DNA from 4 places in the Janthinobacterium tructae genome. Region 2 is predicted to be linked to each of the others. Evidence: predicted binding sites of a transcription regulator. Region 2 holds the regulator's gene; each other region holds the start of a gene.
What was found. The regulator FNR, encoded in region 2, switches genes on or off when oxygen is low (the NO sensors DNR and NnrR bind a similar motif). The targets are predictions, from matches to a motif close to TTGATNNNNATCAA.

Region 1 (5,739 bases), 2.0 Mb from region 2:
TGTTGTCGCGACGGCAAGGCGACTGACAAACAGGCAATATCATCATGGTAGCCCTGGAATGTGACGGCTTGATTACCAGCTTGTCAAAACCGTATGCAAGATGGCTGCATGGCAATCCGTTTCCAGCCCTACAGGCGCCGGGCCAGCGCCTGCGCCTGCTCCAGCCAGCGCGCGCGCTGCACTTCGGTGGAATCGAGGATGGGGCCGAAGCTGGCCACCTTGACGGGCTTGACGCCGCAAAATTCCAGCGTCGTCTTGCGCAGCTGGTGGATGCCGGGCATGTGATAGGCCCAGCGGAAATACCAGGGTGGCGTGTCCATCGTCACCAGGAGCTGGGCCGTGCGGCCCTTCAGCAGCTGGGCCGGGAAAGCCTTGCCCGGGCGGTACTTGAAGGCAAAGCCGGGCAGGAAGACGCGGTCGACAAAGCCTTTCAGCAGGGCCGGCGCGCCGCCCCACCAGATGGGGTAGGCGAACACCAGGTGTTCGGCCCAGCTGATGGCTTCCTGGGCCGCCAGCAAGTCCGCTTCCAGCGGCTGCACCTGGCGGTAGCCTTCGTGCAGGATGGGATCGAAGTCCAGCTGGCCCAGGCGCAGCTCGCGCACGGTATGGCCTTCGTTGCGGGCCGTGGCGGCGTAGGCTTCGGCCAGGGCGGCGCAGAAACTGTCGCTGGACGGGTGGCCGAGAAGAATTAAAATGTGTTTCGGTGTAATGTTGCTCATGCTGCAGGCTTTCCGTTAAAGAACAACTTGCATGCTAAAGCCTGCCCCTAGTGGCAGAGTCAAGCGGCCGCTGAAAGGTGCTGTCGCGCCAGGCAGTCGCGGATTTCCGTGTCGATGTCGTCCAGTTGCGCGTCGAGCTGGCGCAGGCGCGCGATGTCCTGCTGTATCTGCGCGCGCTTGGCGGCGATGTGCTGCGACAGGGCGGCCCAGTCGGTCTCGTCGCCGGCCAGGATGGGCAGCAGTTCGGCCAGGCGGAAGCCCAGCGCTTGCGCCTGGCGTATCAGTCTGACTTGCGCCAGGTCTTGCTGCGTGTAGACGCGGTAGGCGCCCGAGCGGCGCACGTCGCCCAGCAAGCCCAGCGTTTCATAGTGGCGCAAGGCCTTGGGCGAGGTCCCCGCCAGGCGGGCGATTTCTCCGATGTACATGCTTGTCCCTTGTTGAGCTGCGGCGCACGCAGTGTAGCGCAGGTGGCTTGCCAGGCGCTAGCTTGCGCGCTGCCTCAGGAGGCTTTGCGCGGCGGGACTTTCTTCGCCGTGCATTCGGCGCAGGTGCCGTACAGCGACAGCGCGTGCTCGTGCAGCACGAAGCCCCGCTCGGTGGCGATTTCATTTTGGCGCAGTTCGATGCCTTCATCGACGAATTCATCGACCTTGCCGCAACCGGTGCAGACCAGGTGATCGTGGTGCTGGCCCTCATTCAGTTCGAAGACGGCATGGCCCGATTCGAAGTGCCGGCGAAACAAAATGCCCGCCTCGGCAAACTGCATCAGCACGCGGTAGATGGTGGCCAGGCCCACGTCGATTTTTTCAGCCAGCAAGAGTTTGTAGACATCGTCCGCACTCAGGTGCTTGATGCCCCCTTCTTGAAACAGCTGCAGAATCCGCAAGCGGGGGATGGTTACTTTCAAGCCCGATTCACGCAGTTCCCTCAATATATCCATGTCTCCCATTCCTTTTTATGATCGCCTGAGCGAGCGCTTAAGCGTGAACCTGCATTATATCGCAAATGATAATCATTACCATTCGCATGTGCGAAATGGAAATATTATGCGGTGTAGCCAGTTGGGTATCCAGTGACATCGGCGCAAGTGGCCATTGCGTGGCGGGCAACTGCTGCCAGGGTGTTGGTTCAATATGGAATAGTGGCGCTCGAATCGTTACACTGTGCAGCAGACAATAACAATGGAGGGGGCATGGACCGATTTGATGCGATGCGTCTGTTTACCCGCATCGTCGAGCTGCGCAGTTTCACGCAGGCGGCGCATGACCTTGGCTACCCGAAGGCCACCGTCACGCATGCGATCAAGCAACTCGAAGCGCGGCTGCGCGTGCGCCTGCTGCAGCGGACCACGCGGCAAGTGACACCCACGCCTGATGGCGAGGCGTATTACCAGCGCTGCGTGCGCCTGCTGGCGGACCTGGAAGAAACGGAAGCCGTGTTTTCCTCGGCGATGCAGCAGCCGGCCGGCAAGCTGCGCATCGACCTGCACGCGACCCTGGCCATGCATTTCGTCCTGCCCGTGCTGGATCGGTTCTGCGCCCGCTACCCTTTGATCGAACTGGAAATCGGCATGGGCGACCGCCTCGTCGACCTGGTGCGCGAAGGCGTCGATTGCGTGCTGCGCGTGGGCGAGCTGAGCGACTCGTCGATGGTGGCGCGCCGCGTAGCGCTGCTGGAACAGCTGACGTGCGCCAGCCCAGGCTACCTGGCCGTGCACGGCACGCCGCGCAATCTGGCGGAACTGGCGGGCCACCGCGCCGTGAATTTCTTTTCCGCCCAGACGGGCAAGGTCTGGCCCTTCGATTTCAAGGTGGACGGCCAGCGCCACAGCGTGGCCTTGCCGGGCACGGTATCCGTCAATAATGCCGAGGCGTATCACGCCTGCTGCCGCGCGGGCCTGGGCCTGATCCAGGCGCCCCGCTACCATCTGCAGCAGGCGCTGGCCGCCGGTGAGCTGGTGGAAGTGTTGTCGGCCATGCGTCCCGACCCGCTGCCGGTGTCCGTACTGTATCCGCATCAGCGGCAATTGTCGCCGCGCGTGCGCGTGTTTGCAGACTGGCTCGCCAGTCTGTTCGCCGAGCCGGCTTAATTTTGCAATGCCGCATTTTCTTGACCTGGGTAAAGAAAAAAATCCCTTTAGTGATGCCATCTAGCACTATTTGATGTGGATCAAAGTTTTTGTTGCACTGCACTCTTAGACTTCGCAGCGTTACTTAACGACAAAAAAGAGGGAACTAGAATGAAGAAGTCCGCAACTGCAGCAGCAATCGTCCTGGCCGCCATCGGCGCATTCGCCGGTAATGCAATGGCGCAGGAAAGCCCATGGCTGGTGCGCGCGCGCGCCGTGCACATCGATCCTGCAAACAAATCCACCCCTGTTGGTGGCGTCGGCGCATCGGACACGATCCACGTCAGCAGCAAGACGATTCCTGAAATCGATATTTCGTATTTCTTCACGCCGAACATCGCTGCCGAGCTGATCCTGACGTATCCGCAAAAGCATGACGTCACCTTGGGTGGCCAAAATATCGGTACGTTCAAGCATCTGCCGCCGACCTTGTCGCTGCAATACCACTTCATGCCTGAAAAACAGTTCAGCCCATACGTCGGTGCAGGCGTGAACTATACGAATATTTCGAGCGTGAAACTGCTGAATGGCGCTGGCCGCCTGGAGCACGACAGCTGGGGCTTCTCGCTGCAAGCCGGCGTCGACTACAAGCTGGACAAAAACTGGTCGCTGAACTTTGACATCAAAAAAGTCCAGATCCGCAGCGACGTCTTCGTCGGTGCCGCCAAGGCCAGCGAAGTCAAGATCGACCCTGTCCTGATCGGCGTAGGCGTGGGTTATCGCTTCTAAGCATGGCGTGACAGCGCCCGTGTGGCGCGCAGAATAAAAAAGGACGGCCTTGGCCGTCCTTTTTGCATTACATCTAGCAGTTTATTTTTTCAGCGTCTTTTCCAGCGCCAGCTGGTAGTCCGTCTTTTCGTAGCCGGCCAGGTATTTGTTCGTCGCGTCGAGGAAGGCGCGCGAACGGTAGGCCGCTTCCAGGTCCTTGACCCATGGCTTGGCCTTGTCGGCCGTGCGGATGGCCACCAGGTTGATATAGCTGTCCGAGATCTTTTCCACGCTAAGGGCCGAGGTCAGCTTCATGCCGGCGGCCAGGGCGAAGTTGCCATTGACGAAAGCGTAGTCGGCGTCGGCCAGCGAACGCGGCAGCTGCGCCGCTTCCAGCGGCACCAGTTTCAGCTTCTTCGGGTTTTCCAGCACGTCGCGCTCGGAAGCGCGCAGCGGGTCGACGTTCGGTTTCAGCTTGATCCAGCCCATCTTGGCCAGCATCACCAGCGCGCGCGCCTGGTTGGTCGGATCGTTCGGCATGGTGATGGTGGCGCCGTTCTTGACTTCCGCCAGGGTTTTTTGCTTGCCGCCGTACAGGCCGATCGGCATGGTCGGTACGGTGATCAATGCGCTCAATGGCAGCTTGTTATCGGTGGCGAACTTGGTCAGGTACACGATGTGCTGGAACACGTTGGCATCGAGCGAGCCTTCGGCCAGCGCGTAGTTCGGCTGCACATAGTCGTTGAATTCGACGATCTTGACCTTGTAGCCCTGTTTTTCCAGGATAGGCTTGATGCCCAGCTTCAGCTGGTCCGAATACGGGCCGGAGCTGGTGCCGATGACGAGTTCTTTCGGGTCCTTGGCGTGGGCGGCGGTGGCGAAGGCCAGACTGGCGGCTGCCAGGAGCAGATTGCGGCGAAGATGGTTCATGCTTTTCCTTGTACTGAAATACTGAATATGAATTAACGTTTGTCGAGGCGCTTGGCGATGCGCGTGCCGGCGAACTGGATGGTTTGCACCAGCACGATCAGGATGGCCACGGTGACGACCATGATGTCCGTCTCGAAGCGGTAGTAGCCGTAGCGGATGGCCAGGTCGCCGATGCCGCCGCCGCCCACCACGCCGGCTACGGCCGAATACGACAGGAAGCTGATCGACAGCACGGTCAGCGCCAGCACCAGGCCGGAGCGCGCTTCGACCAGCAGCACGCGGAAAATGATCTGCATTTCCGACGCGCCCATGGCGTGCGCCGCCTCGATCACGCCGCGCGGCACCTCGCGCAGGTTCTGTTCCACCAGGCGCGCCAGGTAGGGAATGGCGGCGAACGACAGGGGCACGGCAGCTGCCAGCGGGCCGATGGAGGTGCCCGCGATGATGCGCGTAAACGGCGTCAGGGCGACCAGCAAGATGATGAAGGGGAAGCTGCGCACGGTATTCACCAGCCAGCCCAAAATTGTCGACAGCGGACGGTTTTCCAGCGACTGGCCTTCCGAAACGAGGAACAGCACAATGCCCAGCGGGCCGCCGATCAGAATGGCGGCCGTGAGACCGATGCCCAGCATGGTCATGGTCTGGCCCAGCGCGACCCAGATTTCCGGCAGCAGATTGACGACGTTAGTGATCGATTCTTCAAACATGTGTTGCATCCTTCCATGCGGTGGCTTCAAACGCCTCGGTGCCGTAATACGCCAGCTCGCGTCCCAGCGCCGTCTTGCGCGGGGTGGCCGTGTCGCTCAAATCGAATTGTTCGGCGATGGCGCCGTTTTCCACGACGGCGACTCGGTTGCAGATGGCGCCCAGCACCGACAGCTCATGGCTGACGATGACGATGGTCACGCCAAGGCGCGCATTGATGTCGCGCAGGGTGTCGAGCAGGGCGCGCGTGGTCTCCGCGTCCAGCGCGGACGTCGGCTCGTCGCACAGCAGCACGTCGGGGTGGCTGGCCAGGGCGCGCGCGATCGCCACGCGCTGTTTCTGCCCGCCGGACAATTGCGCCGGATAGCTGTGCAGCTTGTCGGACAGGCCCACCAGGGCCAGGCATTCCTCGACCCGGGCGGCGATCTGTTCGCCCTTGGTGGTGCCATGGATTTTCAAGGGGAAGGCGACGTTGTCGAAGACGCTGGCATTTTGCAGCAGGTTGAATTGCTGGAAAATCATGCCGATATTCTGGCGCGCGTCGCGCAG
Region 2 (5,739 bases):
GCTACAACTGCCACTCGCAGATGGTACGTCCGCTGCGCGCGGAAACGGAACGCTATGGCCACTATTCGGTCGCTGGCGAGTTCGTGTATGACCGTCCGTTCCAGTGGGGTTCCAAGCGCACGGGGCCGGATCTGGCCCGCGTGGGCGCCCGCTACAGCGATGAATGGCACCGCACGCACTTGAACAACCCGCGCGACGTGGTGCCCGAGTCGAACATGCCGGCCTACCCATGGCTGGCGAAGACCAAGCTGGTGCCTGACGACATCATGCCGAAGATGCGCGCCCTGCAACGCCTGGGCCAGCCGTACAGCGATGCGGAAATCACCGCCGGCCCGGCGCAGCTGCAGGACAAGACGGAAGAAGACGCCCTGGTCGCCTATCTGCAAGGCCTCGGTACATTAATCAAAACAAGGAATTAGCATGGCAATCGAGAACCTGTTTGACAGCGCCAGCAGCGTCATGACGGTGGTTTCCTTTACGACGTTCGTAGGCATCCTGTGGTGGACGTTCAGCCGCAGCAATAGCGACTTCGACGCGGCGGCACGCCTGCCGTTCGACGACGAGGCGCTCGACTACGCGGCCGATGCCGCACCGGCACAAGGGGAGCGCAACCATGGCTGACTTTACCAATGGCTTCTGGAATATCTACATCGTCGTACTGTCCCTGCTGGGCATCATCGGCTGCGGCGTGCTGCTGTACTCGCAGTCGAAAATCAAAGTGGTCGAAGGCGCGCCTGCCGACGGCACCACGGGCCACGTCTGGGACGAGGACTTGAAGGAACTCAATACGCCGATGCCGCGCTGGTGGATGTGGTTGTTCTACATCACCATCGTCTTCGCCCTGGCGTATCTGTTCCTGTACCCGGGCCTGGGCAATTATGCCGGCAGCCTGGGCTGGAAATCGACGGGCCAGTATGAGGAAGAGCTGAAGAAGGCGGAAGCCGACTACGGTCCCCTGTTCAACAAGTACCTGAGCCAGGACTTGAAGACGGTGGCCGCCGATCCGCAGGCGCATGCCATCGGCCAGCGTTTGTTCCTGACCTACTGCGCGCAATGCCACGGTTCGGATGCACGCGGCAACAAGGGTTTCCCCAACCTGACCGACAAGGACTGGCTGTATGGCGGTGAACCCGACATCATCAAGACCACCATCATGCATGGCCGCAATGGGCAGATGCCACCGATGGGCGCCGCCCTGGGCTCCGAAAAGGATGTCGAGAACGTGGCCCATTATGTGCTGAGCCTGTCCGGTTCCACCTCGGACCCCGTCAAATCCGTGCTGGGCAAAGCCAAGTTCGGTGCCTGCATGGCCTGTCATGGCGCCGATGCGAAGGGCAATCAGATGCTCGGTTCGCCTAACCTGACGGACAAGATCTGGCTGTACGGCGGCAGTGCCGATACCATCATGGAAACCGTACGCAAGGGACGCAACAACACCATGCCGGCCTTCAGCGATTTCCTCGGCGAGTCCAAGGTCCACGTGCTGTCGGCCTATGTCTGGAGCCTGTCGAATCCCCAGACGTCCGTGAAATGATGTAATGGAACCTCAAGTCATCAAGATGTATGCGGCCCGCGAGCAGATCTACCCTCGCGAGGCCAAAGGACGCTACGCTACCTGGCGATGGGTATGCGTATGGCTTACTCAGCTGGCGTTCTACGGCTTGCCGTGGTTGACCTGGAATGGCAGGCAAGCCCTGCTGTTCGATTTGACCACGCGCAAGTTCTACATTTTCGGCGTCGTGCTGTGGCCCCAGGATTTCATCTATCTGGCGGCCCTGCTGATCATCTGTGCGTATTTGTTGTTCCTCGTCACGGCCATCGCCGGGCGGGTGTGGTGCGGGTTCTCTTGCCCGCAAACGGTATACACGGAAATCTTCCTGTGGGTCGAACGCCGCATCGAGGGTACGCGCAGCGCGCGCATGGCCCTCGACAAGCAGGGACCGTCCGTGCGCAAGGCCTTCAAGAAGACGGCCAAGCACCTGGCATGGGGCGCCATCGCCCTGTGGACGGGCTTTACCTTTGTCGGCTATTTCACGCCGATCAAGGAACTGGCGCGCGAGGTGACCACCCTCAATTTCGGTCCCTGGGAATGGTTCTGGGTCTTGTTCTACAGCCTGGCAACCTACGGCAACGCGGGCTGGCTGCGCGAGCAGGTGTGCAAATACATGTGCCCCTACGCGCGCTTCCAGAGCGCCATGTTCGACCAGGACACCCTGATCATCACTTACGATGCCAAGCGCGGCGAACCGCGTGGCGCCATCAGCAAGAAGGCTGGCAACAACGACAAGCTGGGCGATTGCATCGACTGCACCCTGTGCGTGCAAGTATGTCCGACCGGCATCGATATCCGCAACGGCCTGCAGTATGAATGCATCGGCTGCGCCGCCTGCGTCGATGCCTGCAATACCGTGATGGACAAGGTCGACCGGCCGCGGGGACTGGTACGCTACAGTACCGACCATGCGATGGAAAACAACTTCAATTCGAAGCAGATCCGCCAGCGCGCCATGCGCCCGCGCGTGCTGATCTACACTTCCATCCTGGCCCTGATCATCATTGCCGTGTGTACCTCGCTGGCCCTGCGCACGCCCCTGAAAATGGACGTGATCCGCGACCGCGGTTCGATGGGACGCGAAGTGGAAGACGGCATGATCGAAAACGTCTACCGCTTGCAGATCATGAATACCTCGGAGCAAACCCAGCACTTTAAAATCAGCGCTTCCGGCTTGCCCGGCCTGACCTTGCTGACGCGCGAAGAGGTGACCTTGCAGCCGACGGAAACGCTGGGTTGGCCGATCCGCCTGCGCGTGCCGCACGGCGTGGGAGAAAAGGGTTCGAACAAGATTGCGATCGAATTGCACTCGCTGGACGACCCGTCGCTGCATGTGCGTGAAAGCGCGGTATTCATCGTGCCGCGTTAACAAGGAAAGGCGGACGGGGACCGGGTGCCCTCGCCGCCGCCATGAAGTTGCAGGAAGGCCAGTCCCCGCATGGGGATTGGCCGATTAAACAGGAGAAATATCATGTCCGACAGTCTCAAGCTGCAAGCCCCCGTTGCCCCGTGGTACAAGCATCGCTGGCCATGGCTGCTGATGATCGGTCCCGGCCTGTCCGTGGTCGTCGGCAGCTGCATGGCGTATATCGCGTTTACGCAGCCCGATGCCTTGGTGGTGGGTGATTATTACAAGCAGGGCAAGGCGATCAACCAGGACTTGCGGCGCGATACGATCGCCAGCGACCTGGCGATGGATACCAGCCTGTCCTATGATGTGGCGTCAGCGCGCCTGAGTGGTTCAGTGCACAGCTTCGGCAAGGCTTACCAGGGTCCGTTGCAGCTGCATCTGGCGCATGCGACCCTGCCGGAAAAGGATATCAAGCTGCTGGTGCAGCCCGATGCGGCCGGCAATTTCTCCGTGGCGCTGCCGATGCTCGAGCGCAGCCGCTGGCAAGTACTGGTGGAAAACGACAAACGCGAGTGGCGCCTGTCCGGCATCTGGACCTGGCCGCTGCAGCGCAGCATCGCGCTGCATGCCGATGAAGAGCTGTAAGCCTTATTTGCAGACGTCCGTGCCGGCCGTGATAGCTTTTAACTTGGCCGGCTGCAAGATCTCGATCTCGCGGTTGGAGACGCGCAGCCAGCCTTCCTTCTTGAATTTCGACAATAAACGGCTGACGCTCTCGATGGTCAGCCCCAGGTAATTGCCGATTTCCTCGCGCGACATGCGCAGCTGAAATTTGCTGGCCGAATAGCCACGCGCTTCATAGCGCGAGGCCAGGTTGACGATAAAGGCGGCAAAACGCTGGGTCGCCTGCATATTGCCCAGCAACAGCATGACGCTTTGCTCGCGCGTGATTTCCTGGCTCATCATGCGATGGAAATGGCGCAGCAGGGTCGGCATATTGCCCAGCAATTGTTCCAGGCTGGAAAAAGGAATTTCACACACTTCGCTGTCTTCCAGCGCCACCGCATTACAGTGGTGGCGGTCGGCGCTGATGGCGTCCATGCCCAGCAGTTCGCCAGCCATCTGGAAACCCGTCACCTGCTCTTCACCGCCCGGATTGATCTGGTACGTCTTGAAGTGCCCCAGGCGGATCGCGTACAGATTCTGGAACGAGTCGCCGATGCGGAACAGCGAGGCACCGCGCACGATCTTGCGGCGGCGGCCGATGATCTGGTCCAGCCTGTCCATGTCGCCCACATCGAGGCCCATCGGCAGGCACAATTGATGCATGCTGCAGGTCGAGCATCGCGCACGCAACGCTTCCACGGTCACTGTGGGCATGGTGGGAGTGAGTAGCGCTTCAGTCATGTCGGTACCTTTTAGAAAATGCAATAACGAGTTTACTGCATACAGGGTTGCCGTGTGCCAATTTCACCGCATTTCCGCTGAATAAACGACGTTCTGACTTTAATTATATGGCAACATCGTTAAAAGCCCATGTGGGAAAGGCAATTTGCGCGGCGCCGCTTGCCAAGTTGATGTATTGATAGGAAAATTCCCGACAGCATTAGCTGCCGCCTGTACCACCCGGTACTGAAAAGGAAATCATGAAGCCTCTCGGCATCAAAGCAAAAGTCGCGCTGGTCACCAGCCTGACCTCGGTCGCCATGATCGCGCTGGTCACCATGATACAGGTGCAGCACATGCGCGCCGACTTCACCCGAGTACTGCTGAGCCAGCAATCTGCCCTGATCACCCGCACCGCTGCCGAGCTCGACGACAAGCTGGGCATGCTGCTGCAGATCGTCACCCTGACGGCCAGGCAGCAGCCGCCGGAACTGATCGCCCGGCCCGCCCAGTTGCGCGAATACTATGCGCGCCGCTCGATGCTGATACTGTTCGACGACGTGCTGGTGCTCGATGCGCAAGGCGCCATCGTGGCCGACATGCCGGAAGTGGCGGGGCGCGCCGGCATCAACGTCGCCGAGCGCGAGTATTTCCAGACCGTCCTGCGCACGCGCCAGCCCATGATCACCGAACCGATGCTGGGCAAGTCGAGCGGCATGCCCATCGTGCAGATGGTGGCGCCCGTGCTCACCGCCGATGGCCAGGTGGCCGGCGTGGTGATCGGTGTGCTGCGCCTGTACAAGGATAACCTGCTGGGACGCCTGCGTTCGGAAAAGATCGGCAAGAGCGGCTATTACTTCGTCCTCACGCGCGGCGCCGTGCCACGCTACGTGCTGCACCCCGAGACCAGCCGCTTGCTGCAGCCGCGCCAGCCGAACGCCAACCTGACCACCACGCAATTGCTGAAGCAAGATGGCGAAGGCAGCATGGTCAGCACCAACAGCCGCGGCATCACGGCCGTCAACAGCTTCAAACGCCTGAAATCGGTGAACTGGCTGCTGGCCGCCTCGCTGCCTCTCGACGATGCATTCGAACCGTTCGATGGCGTGCTGTACCGGCTGGTGCTGTGGAGCGTCCTCGCTTCGCTGCTGGCCGCGTTTATTCTGGGCTGGGTCACCGTGCGCCTGCTATCGCCGCTGGTGCGCCTGCGCGACACGCTGCAAGCCATGCGCACCAGCGGCAGCCGTTTCACGCCCGTGCCGGTGCGGCAGCGCGACGAGATCGGCGAACTGACGGAAGCGTTCAACGGCCTGATGAGCGAACGCGACCGCCTGCAGCAGGAACTCGAAGCGCGCGCGGCGGAGCTGGAGCAGGAGCGCGACCGGGCCGAGGCGGCCAACCGCGCGAAGAGCGATTTCGTGGCCAACATGAGCCATGAAATCCGCACGCC
Region 3 (5,739 bases), 1.2 Mb from region 2:
GCCAGCGTTTCGGCGCCACCCTGCTGGCCGTTGACGCCATTGTCGCCATCCTGTTGATGGCGCTGGGGCAAATCGCAACCGCCTGGCAAGGCGCGGCCTTGCTGGCCGTCACCGGCCTGCTGGGCGGCTATGTGCAGGTGGCCATCTTTACGTGGATACAGCGGCGCGTGGCGCCCGCCATGCGGGGCCGGGCAATGGCTGTGTTCATGGGCATCTTCCTGGGCCTGGCGCCCCTGTCGGCGGCGGCCACGGGCGCACTGCTGCGCCACCTGAGCGTGGGCGAACTGTTCTGCGCCGGCGGCGCCCTGCTGCTGGCCGCCGCCATCGCCGCCGCCCTGCTCACTGACATTGCGCGCATCGCGGCAAGCGATTACATCACCCAACCTTGAGGAAATCGCAGCATGGATAAAACACAGCAAGCTGCCCTGAAAGCGGCTTACCGGCAACAAGCGCCAGCATTGGGCATCATCGCGCTGAAGCATCTGCCCAGTGGATGCACCCTGCTCGAACGCAGTCGCAACGCCCCTGGTGCGCTGAACCGCCACCGCTTCGAACTCGCGCTGGGCACGCACCGCAACGCCCGCTTGCAGGCGGATTGGCGGCGCGATGGGGCGGCAGCCTTCCGCTTCGACATCATCGACAGCGTCAAGGTATCGGGCGACCCCGCCTTCGATGCGCAGGCCGAACTCGACGCCCTGCTGGCGCTGCACCGCGCACAGTGGCTGGAACAGGGGCAGCCACTGTATTGAGCAATATTGATTTACACTTGCGTACTCAAGCACTGCGCAGCCAACACAAAGAAAACCATGACCGATCACACTTCCCCGCCGCCAGACGGCGCCAGCGCGCTGGACTTCTGCCTGCGCCTGGCGCGTGCCCAGGCGCTCATCGTGCGCCGCTTCGACAGCATCCTGGGCAATCTGCACGGCCTGAGCTTTGGCGATTATCAATTGCTGTACCACTTGCAGCGCGCACCCGGTGCGCGCCTGCGCCGCATCGACCTGGCCGAGCGCCTGGCGCTGACGGCGTCCGGCATCACGCGCTCGCTGATGCCGCTGGAAAAAATCGGCCTGGTGGCGCGCCAGGCCGATGCGCGCGATGCCCGCGTCGGCTATGCCGTCATCACCGAGGCGGGGCAAACCCTGCTGATCCACGCCGATGCGACGGCGCAGGCGCTGGGCCAGGAATTGCTGGGCAGCGCCAGCCCGGAACAGCTGGCACCGCTGTCCCTGCTGCTGGCCGGCATCGCCGGCAAGCAGCCCGGCAACGGCTGACGCCCGCTCCCTACACCAGCGCCAGCTTGCGCAAACGCCGCGTCGACGGCCAGCGCGCCATGCCCGTCTCATCGCGGATGGCGGCGCAGGCGGCCAGCACTCTGGCGCACTCGTCCTCGCGCAAGCCCGCATTCAGGGTCAGGCGCACCAGCGAGCGGTTCTTTGGCGTGGCCGGCGCGCAGAAGACGGCGCCGTAGATGCCGTGCCGCTCCAGCGCCTTGCGCAGGATCAAGGTATCGGGTTCGCTGCCCGCCTCCAGCGCGATGATTTGCTCGGTGCCGTCGCTGACGTTGTAGCCAAGCTCAGCCAGCCCCTGGCGCAACTGCACGCTGTGGCGGCGCAAGGCGGCGCGGCGGGCATCGGCGGCGCGGATGAAATCGAGCGCCGCATCGAACCAGGCCAGCTCGTGTTCGAGCAGGCAAGAGCTGAAGATGGCGGGCCGCGAGGCGGACAGGAAATAGCCCTTGAAGCGGGCCGAACAGGTGATCAGCCCCGCGCGCCCGGCAAACGCCTTGGCCAGCGACGCGGTACGGAAATGCACGCGCCCGGCCAGGCCCAGCTCCGCCACCAGGCCCGCGCCCTGCGGGCCGTGCGTGCCCAGCGAATGCGACTCGTCGACGATCAGCATGCTGCCGCTGCGTTCGGCAATTTCCACCATGTCCAGCAGCGGCGCCACGCTGCCGTTGGTGCTGTACAGCGCATCGACGATGATGATGCCGGGACCATGCTTGTCGAGCTGGCGCTGCAGGTGGGCGCCATCGTTGTGCAGGAAGGCCACGGGCACGGCTTGCGCCGATTGCACGCCTTCCCACAACGACGCGTGCGCCTGCATGTCGAGGTAGACGGGGATGCCGGGTCCGGCCAGGCTTTGCAGCAAGCCCACGTTGGCGGCCCAGCCCGACTGCGCCAGCACGCAGGCTTCGCTGCCGAGATAGTCCGCGAATTTTTGTTCGAGCCGGTGCTGGCGGCTGCCTTCCTGCAGGAACACAGACGACATCAGCATGGCACCGCCGCCCTGCAAGACGCGCGCCTGGGCCGCCAGCAGCGCCGCCTCGCCGGCGATGTTCAGGTAATCATTGCCTGCCAGCATGACCGCACCGGCCGGCACAGCTTGCCATTCATGCAGGTGTTCGCCGCCGAGCAGCTTCTCGATGCGCTCGACGTAATGTTCATCCATGCGTGCGCGAACGAAGGCAGGCATCCGTTGCTCGGCATGGATGGCGCGGGACGACAGAGGGGAAAGGGCGTGTGACATAGGGACTCCTGATTGGTTGCGGGGGGAACTACCGCGTCCAACATGCGCGAGCCATCCGGCAAGCGTTTGATACAGCTCAACAGTTGTGCCGATATCCTGCTGATACAGAGGGAACCCGCCGATCATGTTGCATTGACACGCCTCAACGAACACGTCCCCTGATCATGATGCACGTGCAGTCCCCTTCCGGAAAACGGTGGCAAGGCAAGCTGCTCCAGCCTTTCCTGCATTTCCACGACGCCATCGAACACACACCCGTGCGACGCGCGCAGGTGCGGACGCTGGCGCTCATCGGTGCACTGGGCATGCCCCTGTACTACGCGCTGTGGCATTACTTCTTTCCGCAAGAATACGAATCGCCGCTGCTGCGCACCATCTCCGCCCTGCTGTTCCTGCCCGCGCTGTGGCCTGACCGCTTCAGCAATACCTGGTTCAGCGTCTACCTGTTCCTGGGGCTGACCTTCGAACTGCCGTTTTTCTTCACGTACATGTTCCTGATGAACCACGCCTCGACGCTGTGGATGCATTCACTGCTGGTGGCGCTGGTCGTGCTGTTTCACTTCGATACGCGCATCGCCGTGCTGGCCTACCTGAGCGGCACCCTGCTGGCCTGCCTGGCGTTTGCCGTGTTTGCTGATCCCGCCTTTTTGCTCAGCGGCGACGTCTTGCAGCAATTGCCCGTGCACTGGTTCACGATTGCCGTGCTGTCCGTCGTCAAGGTGGGCCGCAACGTGGGCGCGCAGGAGAAACTGGCCGGGCTGGCGGCCGGCCTGGGCAGCGTGGCGCACGAATTGCGCACGCCCCTCGTCAGCGTCGAGGCAAACGTGCGCGGGCTGCAGCGCGGGCTGCAGCAAAACCTGCAAGACCAGCCGCCGGACGCGGCCAACCTGGAAGCGCTGGCGCGCATCCAGTTCGAAGTGCGCCATATGCACCACATGATCGATCTGTTCCTGCTCAGCGCCAGCGCCGTCAACCACAAGCTCGAAGCGAACGAAGCGGTGGCCATGCACGACAGCGTGACGGCCGTGCTGCGCCGCTACCCGTTTACCAGCACGGCCCAGCGCGAGATCGTCAAGGTCGAGGTGCGCGCCGATTTCACGTTTCCGGGCCAGTCGGAACTGTGCGTGGTGATCTTGCTGAACCTGCTGCGCAATGCCTTGAAAAGCATCCACCGCGCCGGCAAGGGCCGCGTGCGCATCATCATCGATGGCGCCCATCCCGTGCCGCGCCTGCTGTTCATCGACACGGGCTGCGGCATCGCGGCCAATCGCCTGCCGCTGATCTTCGACCGCTTCTATTCGTATCCCTCGCATAACGGCAGCGGCATCGGCCTGGCCCTGTGCCGGCAAATCATGCAAGCCTGGCAGGCGCGCATCCGCTGCGTCGCGCGCGAAGGCGCCTACGCCATCTTCGTGCTGGAATTTCCCCAGCCCCTGCCCGTGCCCACGCACAACCGTTTTCCATCCATCCACCGCGCGAGGTGACGCATGCAACTGCCCGTCTACACCCATCCGACCCTGACCGTATTGATCGACGACAGCGATTCCTTCCTGAAAAGCCTGGCATTCCAGCTCGATCCCGGCCTGGCGCGCAAGACTTTCCACGACACCAGCAGCGCGCTGCACTGGCTGCGCCAGAGTACGCAGCCGGGCGAGACACCGCTGCACGTCAATTTCGACACGCAAAACCTGCCGCCCGACCAGTGCAACGTGGCGCTCGACCTCGAACGCATCTGGCGCATCAGCGGCCAGGCGCAGCGCTTTGCCGTGCCTTCCGTGCTGGTGATCGATTATTCGATGCCGCAGATGAATGGCCTGGAATTTTGCCAGGCCGTGCGCGACTTGCCGTGCAAGAAGATTTTATTTACTGGGGCGGCCGATGAAAAAGTGGCCGTGACGGCCTTCAACCGGGGCTTGATCGACCGCTACATCAAGAAGAGCGACGACGATGCGCTCGATATCCTGGAACTGGAAATCGTTGCCCTGCAGCGCGAATTCTTCCTGCAGCAATCGGACACCGTGCGCGATCTGCTGATGCTGCACGACTATGCTTTCCTGCAAGACGAAGCCATGGCCGCCGTCGTGCAGGAGCTGTGCCAGCGCCACGGCTTCGTCGAGTTCTACATCTTTCCCAATCCCTGCGGCATCCTGTTCTTCACGCGCGACGGCCGCGCCAGGCTGATGATCATCGAGACCGAGCGCAGCCTGCACACGCAATATGAAATGGCGCGCGACAGCGACGCACCGGAATCCCTGCTGCTGGCCCTGCTGGAAATGCGCGTGATCCCGTACTTTTCCGACGCCGACAGCGACGGCATGTACGCGGCGCAGATAGGCGAGAACTGGTTTCGCTACTGCGCCGCGCCCACCATCTGCCTGGGCGACGTGACGTATTTCTGGGCCCTGTTCGACGTGCCGGCGCACCAGTTGGGGCAGCCGGTCATGTCCTACGCACAATTTCTGCGCGCGGGCGCGGGCGACGGCGTCAGCGCGTAGTTGGCGACTTAGCCTTCGCGCAAGGTTTGCAGGGGCGGATGCTTGAGCACGTTACGCAAACCCAGCCAGCCGCCAGCGATCGCGCACAGGGCGCCGGCCAGCAGGCCAAAGGCCCACACGCCCGGTGCGAAGCTCCAGGCGAACTTGAACTGGTACGTGGCCAGGGCCCAGCCCATGGCCGCCGCGCCCGTGGCCGCCAGCAAGCCGGCCAGCGCGCCGACGAGGGAAAATTCGATCAGCTGTGCCTGCGCCAGCTGGCGCCGCGTGGCGCCCAGCGCGCGCAGCAGGCCCGCTTCGCGCGTGCGCTCGTCCTGCGAACCCATCAGCGCCGCATACAGTACCAGCAAGCCCGAGGCCAGCGTAAACGCGAAGAGGAATTCGACGGCCGTGACCACCTGGTCCAGCACGCCCTGGATCTGTTTCAGCACGCCGCCCACGTCGACTACCGTCAGGTTCGGATAGTCGCGCAGCAAGGCATTGCCCAGGTCCGCCTGCGCGGGCGGCAGGTGAAACGCCGTGATCCACGTCTGCGGCGTGTCCGCCATGGCGGGCGGGTTGATGATGACAAAGAAATTGACGCGCATCGAACCCCATTCCAGCTTGCGCAAACTCGTGATCGCCGCCTCCACGGGCTGGCCGGCGATGTCGAAGCGCAGCTTGTCGCCCAGTTTCAGTTTCAATGTCTTGGCGATACCCTCTTCCACCGACGCCTCAG
Region 4 (5,739 bases), 2.7 Mb from region 2:
CACAAGCGAACCTTTGCCGTTGATGGGGCCGGGAACGTTCGAACTCGATGCCGACATCAGTGCCCTGGGCATGGCCTTCATCGAGGTGTTGAAATTGCGCCAGTCGCAGCGCGATTTCAGCGAGCGCGAGCTGTCCTGGTACCGGCTGTCGCGCCTGCTGTGGGCCGCCGATGGCTGCAACCGCCCCGGCACGGGCCATCGAACGGCGCCATCGGTCTGCAATGCGCAGGAAATTGACATCTATGTCGCCATGTCCAGCGGCCTGTACCGATATGATCCGCTTGCGCCGTCATTGCGCCAACTGAGCGGCGTCGATATCCGGGCCGTAACGGGCAAGCAGGATTTCGTGGCGACGGCGCCCGTCACCCTGCTGTACGTCGCCGATTTGTCGCGCATGCCGCCCGAGGAGCAGGCCAGGCAGTTGCTGTTTGCCGCCCTCGATGCGGGCCACATCAGCCAGAACGTGTACCTGTTTTGCGCCGCCGAGGGTCTGGCGGTGGTATCGCGTGGCTGGTTCGACCAGGGGGAGCTGGCCGCGGCCATGGGTCTGACGGATGGACAGCACGTGATGCTGGCGCAATCGCTAGGCTATCCGCTGGCTGTCGCGGCGCCACCGCGCTACTCCTGAGTAGCGGGCCGGCTGGGGCGGGCATGCCGCCCAGGCCTAGGGCGCACCGATTTTCTGCCACTGTTTGTAGCCGTCATAGAGGGATGAACTGCCGCCTTCCACCATGTTGCGCTGCATGTCGAGCAGGATGGCGAGCAGATTGACGCGGTAATCGTTGCCCAGCGTACACTGCGCTTTCAGACTGGCCGGATCGAACGCGGACAAGTGGGTGGCGCCTTTCTGTTGCACGCACTGCAGCAGCGTGTTCATGTTGGCCTGTGACAGGTCCTGCAGATAACGCAGGGACAGGCGCGCTGCGTCGGCGCCATTGTCGAGCGTGTGCTGCGCCATCGCATTGTAGCGATCAAGCAAGCTGCTGCTGCCCGAAGTGAGCAGGTTGGCAAATTTGATGTTGATGTCGGGCATGTTGGCTCTCCGGCGTTGGCGTGTCGCGGCACGCAGGGTCTGCAGGAAACGCAGTGATGACGTCAGTGTAGTAAACGCCATCCTTAGCGGAAGGCAGGCAATTGATGCGTATCAAGCGCAGCAATAATCTGCAAGGCCCGGTGACGCACCATGTTTCAGCTGACGGCAAATAATTCGGTGTGGCCGAAACCCAGTTCATAGTTCAGCAAGGAAATGACGCTTGGCTTGATGCGCAGGAAGACGAGGCCCGGCCACGGCGCGGCTGTGCTGGCCCCCATGACGTCGCGCAGCTGCGGAAAGCGAAACAGCATCAGGTCGGCCACCTGCTCGGTTTCGCTGGCGCTGTCAACCAGGGCAGCCGTGCCCGCCATGGACAGGCCGCGGATATGCTGCCAGTCCTGGTACGCGGGGGTAATGGCCAGCGAGACCTTGTCATGCTGGCGGATATTGTGCGCTTTCTGGCTGTCCAGCCCGATGCAGCAATACAGCGTCAGCTTGTCGTGCACGTAACTGACCACCGTCGTCTGAGGATAGCCATCCGGACGCACGGTGGCCAGGGCCATGTCCGGCGTGGCAGCGAGGACATCGGCAATGAACTGGCGATGGGATGAGTCCAGCGGCATCATGGTAATTCCTTCACGCAATGCACGGTGGGCGCGTTGCGCCCGTACTTCCAGAGTAGGAAGTTGCACAGCGTTTGGCAATGCGCCAGATCATGTGCCTGCGACATTGTCCGCACAGAAATACCGCCGATGCCAGCGATTTGTAGCGCCTATGTTGATATGCCTCAACTGGCCCGGCAGACAACGTTATACGGACGCGCTACAGTGGACAGGTAGCAGCGTACACATGCTGCCCTGACTACATTGAGGTGCGGCAGCCATGACACAGCGTAATCGCGAACGGCAGGCGCGGATCGAGCAGCTGGAGCAGGCGCTGCGACACGATGGGCGGCAGCGGGAAACCGTAGCGCCGTGCGCTATGACGCACTGCCGTCTGCTCGATGCCAGTGTGCCGGCGCAGCAGGCGGAGCGTGTGCAAACGGGGCTGCTTGCCTATCTGTGGCATGCCGAATGGCGCCATATGCTGTCCGTGCCGTTCATTTACCTCGTTGCCGTTCCCCTTGGCATGCTGGACCTGTCCATCAGCCTGTACCAGCTGGTCTGTTTTCCGCTGTACCGCATCCCCCGTGTACGGCGGCGTGATTTTTTCGTGTATGACCGCGGCAGGCTGGCTTACCTGAATGTGCTGGAGAAACTCAATTGCCAGTACTGCGCCTATGCCACCGGCTTGCTCGCCTATGCCCGCGAAGTGGTAGGGCGCACCGAGCAATACTGGTGCCCGATCAAGCACGCCAGGCACGCGGACGGCGCGCTGCCAGGGCATGCCCATGTCTGCCGGTTTGTCGCCTTTGGCGATGCGGATGCCTATCGCCAGCAGCTGGAACCGCTGCGCCAGGAGCTGGCAGATCCCGGCAAGGTCGATAATGCATGACGCCGGCCACTGTGGCCAGGCGCCACGCCAAGCGTGCGGACGCTTCAGCTGCCAACCTGAAGCTGGTTCGTGACGGCGGTGATGCCGGGCGCCATCCAGGCCGCGCGCTCGACCTCGTCGCGCTCAGTCCAGGAACGCACCTTGCCGCTCAGGATGACCGCATCGCCTTCCGCCTCGACCTTGATGCCGCTGGCCTCGATGAGGGCGCTGCGCTTGAGGGCCGCCTGGATGCGCGCCTTGATATCGGCCGGGATGGCCTTGTGGCTGATCTCGATGGCGCTCTCGATGCTGCGTATGCCATGGACATGGCGCAGTGCCAGTTGCGCGTGCTCGCGCTGGTAGTTCCAGTCCACCGTGCCTTCCAGCCTGACATGGCCGTGTTCGACGATGACCTTGATCGTTTTCGACGATACGGGCAGTTGCAGCGCGATGGCGGCGATGGCATCGTGGGCAATTTCCGCGTCCAGCCGCGAGTGGGGGCGCACCTCGATGTCGTTGGCCACGCCCAGCACGCCAGACAGGCATTGCGTGTCGCGCTCGGCGTGCAGCTTGTGGCTGTAGGCGTGCACAAAGCCCGATAGCGTGACGACGTGGTCGTTGACCGAGACGCCGATATGAGTGGGATCAAGACGCGGGTCCCACAGCAGTTCCTGCTCGACTTGTGTCTTGATGTCGTTGTCGGTAATCATGAGTGCGCTCCCTGGCGGATAAAAAATTGTTTGCTGCTTGCGTCACGGCGTCAGCGGTGCGCAAGCAGCCTGGCGGCGACGCCGCTCAATGGCCCAGCAATAGCGGCAGGCGGGACTGGCTCAGCAGGCTGTGCGTTGTTCCGCCAAGCACCCATTCCTGGAAGCGGCTGCGGCCGAATGCCCCTGCCACGATCAGGTCTGCGCCGCTGTCCTGGGCCAGGCGGCATAGTGCCGTACCGCATTCTTCGCTGGTTTCGCTGCGGCTCACTTCCGCGCGCACGCCATGGCGTGCCAGGTAGGTGGCCAGGTCGGCTCCGGGCTCCTGTCCATGCTGTCCAAAATGCTGGCGCGGGTTCAGGACGACGATCTGCACGCGTTGCGCCCGCAGCAGCAGCGGCAGCGCGCCAGCGACCGCGCGGCTGGCCTCGGCGGTGGCATTCCAGCCGATGACGATGGAGCGGCCGGGGATGGTCACCGGGCCATCGCCCTCGGGTATGACCAGCAGGGGACGGGCGCTGTGCAGCGCGAGATAGGCCGGCAGGCGTGTCGACCAGATGAGCGACCGGTCGCTCAGATCGCTCTGGCCCGTGATGACCAGATCGCAGTACAGCGACTGCAGTATCAGCGCATCGGTCGCGCTGCTGTCCTGAAAGCGCGTTTCGTACGAGGCGACGCCCAGCTGGCGGCAGCGCTCGTCGAAGCGGGCCAGCTGTTCCCGCGCCGCGTCGCGCAATGGGTCGTAATCGATCGGCGGGGGCGGCGCCAGCGTGACCGCCCCGTAGACCAGGTAATCGAGTTGCGGCCCGCCGCTGGCGACCGTTCCTATCAGATGGGATTGAGCGTCGCTGGCGAGCGCCGCTGCCACTTGCAGGCGCCGTTCGAAACCGGAAAACTGGTCGGCATACATCAGGATGGTCTTGTACATGGTGGGCTCCAGAAAAGACTCACGATACGTGTTTCAGCCTTGCTTGTAACGAGCGCCAACTGATCCAGGTCAAGCCAGCCTTCAATTCATGGCTCAGGAAACTGGTGCCCGGCAAGCATTGATCCAGATCATATTTTCTTGCTGTATGGCCGTGCTAGGATCACCGCGGACAGGCAATGCACTGCAAGACGATGCGGTCTGTGCGTGGCGCCCGGCCCGAGGAGGAAAGCATGTTGAACGATGTTGAAGTAAGGCGGAATGTCGAGCATGAGCTCAGCTGTGTTGCCCAGATAGAGTCACCTGCCGTCGTGGTGTCCGTGCATCATGGAGTCGTCACCTTGTCGGGGCTGGTGCATGATTTCGTTGGCAAGATACGGGCCGGGCGTTGCGCCACCGGCGTGGCCGGGGTGGCTGGCGTGCTCAACAAGATCGAAGTGGCGCTCGTGGGGCAGGAGCGCTCGAATGCGGACCTGGCGCGCGCGGCGGTGGCGGCCGTCAAGGCGCAGTTGCCCAGCTCCGCCGATGCCATCACGGTGGCGGCGCAGGACGGCACGCTGCGGCTGGAAGGGACGCTGGGCTGGAACTATCAGCGCAAGCGGGCCGAGGAAGCGGTATATGCCTTGCGTGGGGTGCGCGGCGTCGAGAACCGCATTGCTCTGGAGCACGCAGGCCCCGCCGGTGAAATACGCTGGAAAAGGCGGCTACCTTCCCACATGAATGGCGTCATCCGCGCTGTCCGGCAGAACGCGGCCGCGCAGCCTGTCCCTGTGCGCGCCGGCGGCCACGCGGCAGGGCGGAAGGGAACGTTGCCGCCGCTTGCCCAAGGGCCGATGCCTGCGGCGCAAAGCGAGCAGCAGTGGCCTGACACCGGGCAGGGCATCGAGAAGCACGCGGTCTCGCGGCAGACCAGGCTATTGCACCGTCTGGCACGTCGCCTTGAAAGCGACGATGCGCGGGTGCGGCTCATCGTCACCGACATTTCACGCATCATGCTGGTGGGCGACCTGGCCTACAAGTTTAAGAAGGCCCTGCAGCGCGACGTGCTCGATTACAGTACCTTGTCGGCACGGCGGTATGCATGCGAGGAAGAGTTGCGCTTGAATCGGCGCCTGGCGCCGGAGTTGTACCTGGGCCTGGCAAGCATCACCGGCACGCGGGCATGCCCCGCCATTGACGGCGACGGGCCGGTACTCGAGTATGCCGTGCGCATGCGTCGCTTTGACCAGTCCGCCCTGTGGCAGGAGCGCCTGAATGCCGGCCAGCTTGGCGCGGATGAAGTCAGCGCCCTGGCGCTGTTGCTGGCGGATTTTCATGCCGGCGCTGCGCGGGCGACACCCGAGTCGCCCTGGGGCAATGGCGCCTTGATCGTTGCCCGCACCCAGGAGGATGTGGCCGGCATTGCCGCCGTGCTCGACAACACGCGCCAGCGTGCCATGCTCGACGAGATTGCGGCCTGGTTGACGCGGCAGGAACAAGCCCTGGCGCCGCTATTTGCCCGGCGCAAGGCCGACGGCTGGGTGCGCGAATGCCACGGTGATTTGCATTGTGGCAACATCCTGACCCTGGCCGGCCAGGTTCGCATATTTGACGGCATTGAA

Region 1: a site for FNR is predicted at 2,879-2,892, ahead of FJQ89_RS09570 (OmpW/AlkL family protein). Genes of this name have one in related genera too.
Region 3: a site for FNR is predicted at 2,596-2,609, ahead of cqsA (alpha-hydroxyketone-type quorum-sensing autoinducer synthase). Genes of this name have one in related genera too.
Region 4: a site for FNR is predicted at 4,260-4,273, ahead of FJQ89_RS02860 (universal stress protein). Genes of this name have one in related genera too.

Annotation. Positions count from the first base shown of each region.
Region 1 covers NZ_CP041185.1:2,199,898-2,205,636, reverse strand. The annotation lists gene FJQ89_RS09590 (NAD(P)H-dependent oxidoreductase) at 129-719, opposite strand; gene FJQ89_RS09585 (MerR family transcriptional regulator) at 779-1,144, opposite strand; gene fur (ferric iron uptake transcriptional regulator) at 1,219-1,659, opposite strand; gene FJQ89_RS09575 (LysR family transcriptional regulator) at 1,912-2,808, shown strand; gene FJQ89_RS09570 (OmpW/AlkL family protein) at 2,959-3,576, shown strand; gene FJQ89_RS09565 (MetQ/NlpA family ABC transporter substrate-binding protein) at 3,658-4,485, opposite strand; gene FJQ89_RS09560 (methionine ABC transporter permease) at 4,518-5,192, opposite strand; gene FJQ89_RS09555 (methionine ABC transporter ATP-binding protein) at 5,185-5,739, opposite strand, start outside.
Region 2 covers NZ_CP041185.1:4,183,087-4,188,825, forward strand. The annotation lists gene ccoO (cytochrome-c oxidase, cbb3-type subunit II) at 1-419, shown strand, start outside; gene FJQ89_RS18295 (cbb3-type cytochrome oxidase subunit 3) at 421-621, shown strand; gene ccoP (cytochrome-c oxidase, cbb3-type subunit III) at 614-1,534, shown strand; gene ccoG (cytochrome c oxidase accessory protein CcoG) at 1,539-2,921, shown strand; gene FJQ89_RS18310 (FixH family protein) at 3,024-3,548, shown strand; gene fnr (fumarate/nitrate reduction transcriptional regulator Fnr) at 3,552-4,310, opposite strand; gene FJQ89_RS18320 (response regulator) at 4,550-5,739, shown strand, end outside.
Region 3 covers NZ_CP041185.1:2,944,692-2,950,430, forward strand. The annotation lists gene FJQ89_RS12810 (MFS transporter) at 1-389, shown strand, start outside; gene FJQ89_RS12815 (GIY-YIG nuclease family protein) at 402-749, shown strand; gene FJQ89_RS12820 (MarR family winged helix-turn-helix transcriptional regulator) at 807-1,274, shown strand; gene cqsA (alpha-hydroxyketone-type quorum-sensing autoinducer synthase) at 1,285-2,529, opposite strand; gene FJQ89_RS12830 (sensor histidine kinase) at 2,697-4,013, shown strand; gene FJQ89_RS12835 (response regulator) at 4,017-5,024, shown strand; gene FJQ89_RS12840 (ABC transporter permease) at 5,033-5,739, opposite strand, start outside.
Region 4 covers NZ_CP041185.1:610,812-616,550, forward strand. The annotation lists gene FJQ89_RS02835 (SagB/ThcOx family dehydrogenase) at 1-628, shown strand, start outside; gene FJQ89_RS02840 (hypothetical protein) at 665-1,033, opposite strand; gene FJQ89_RS02845 (pyridoxamine 5'-phosphate oxidase family protein) at 1,189-1,659, opposite strand; gene FJQ89_RS02850 (hypothetical protein) at 1,916-2,527, shown strand; gene FJQ89_RS02855 (BON domain-containing protein) at 2,572-3,216, opposite strand; gene FJQ89_RS02860 (universal stress protein) at 3,302-4,141, opposite strand; gene FJQ89_RS02865 (AAA family ATPase) at 4,372-5,739, shown strand, end outside.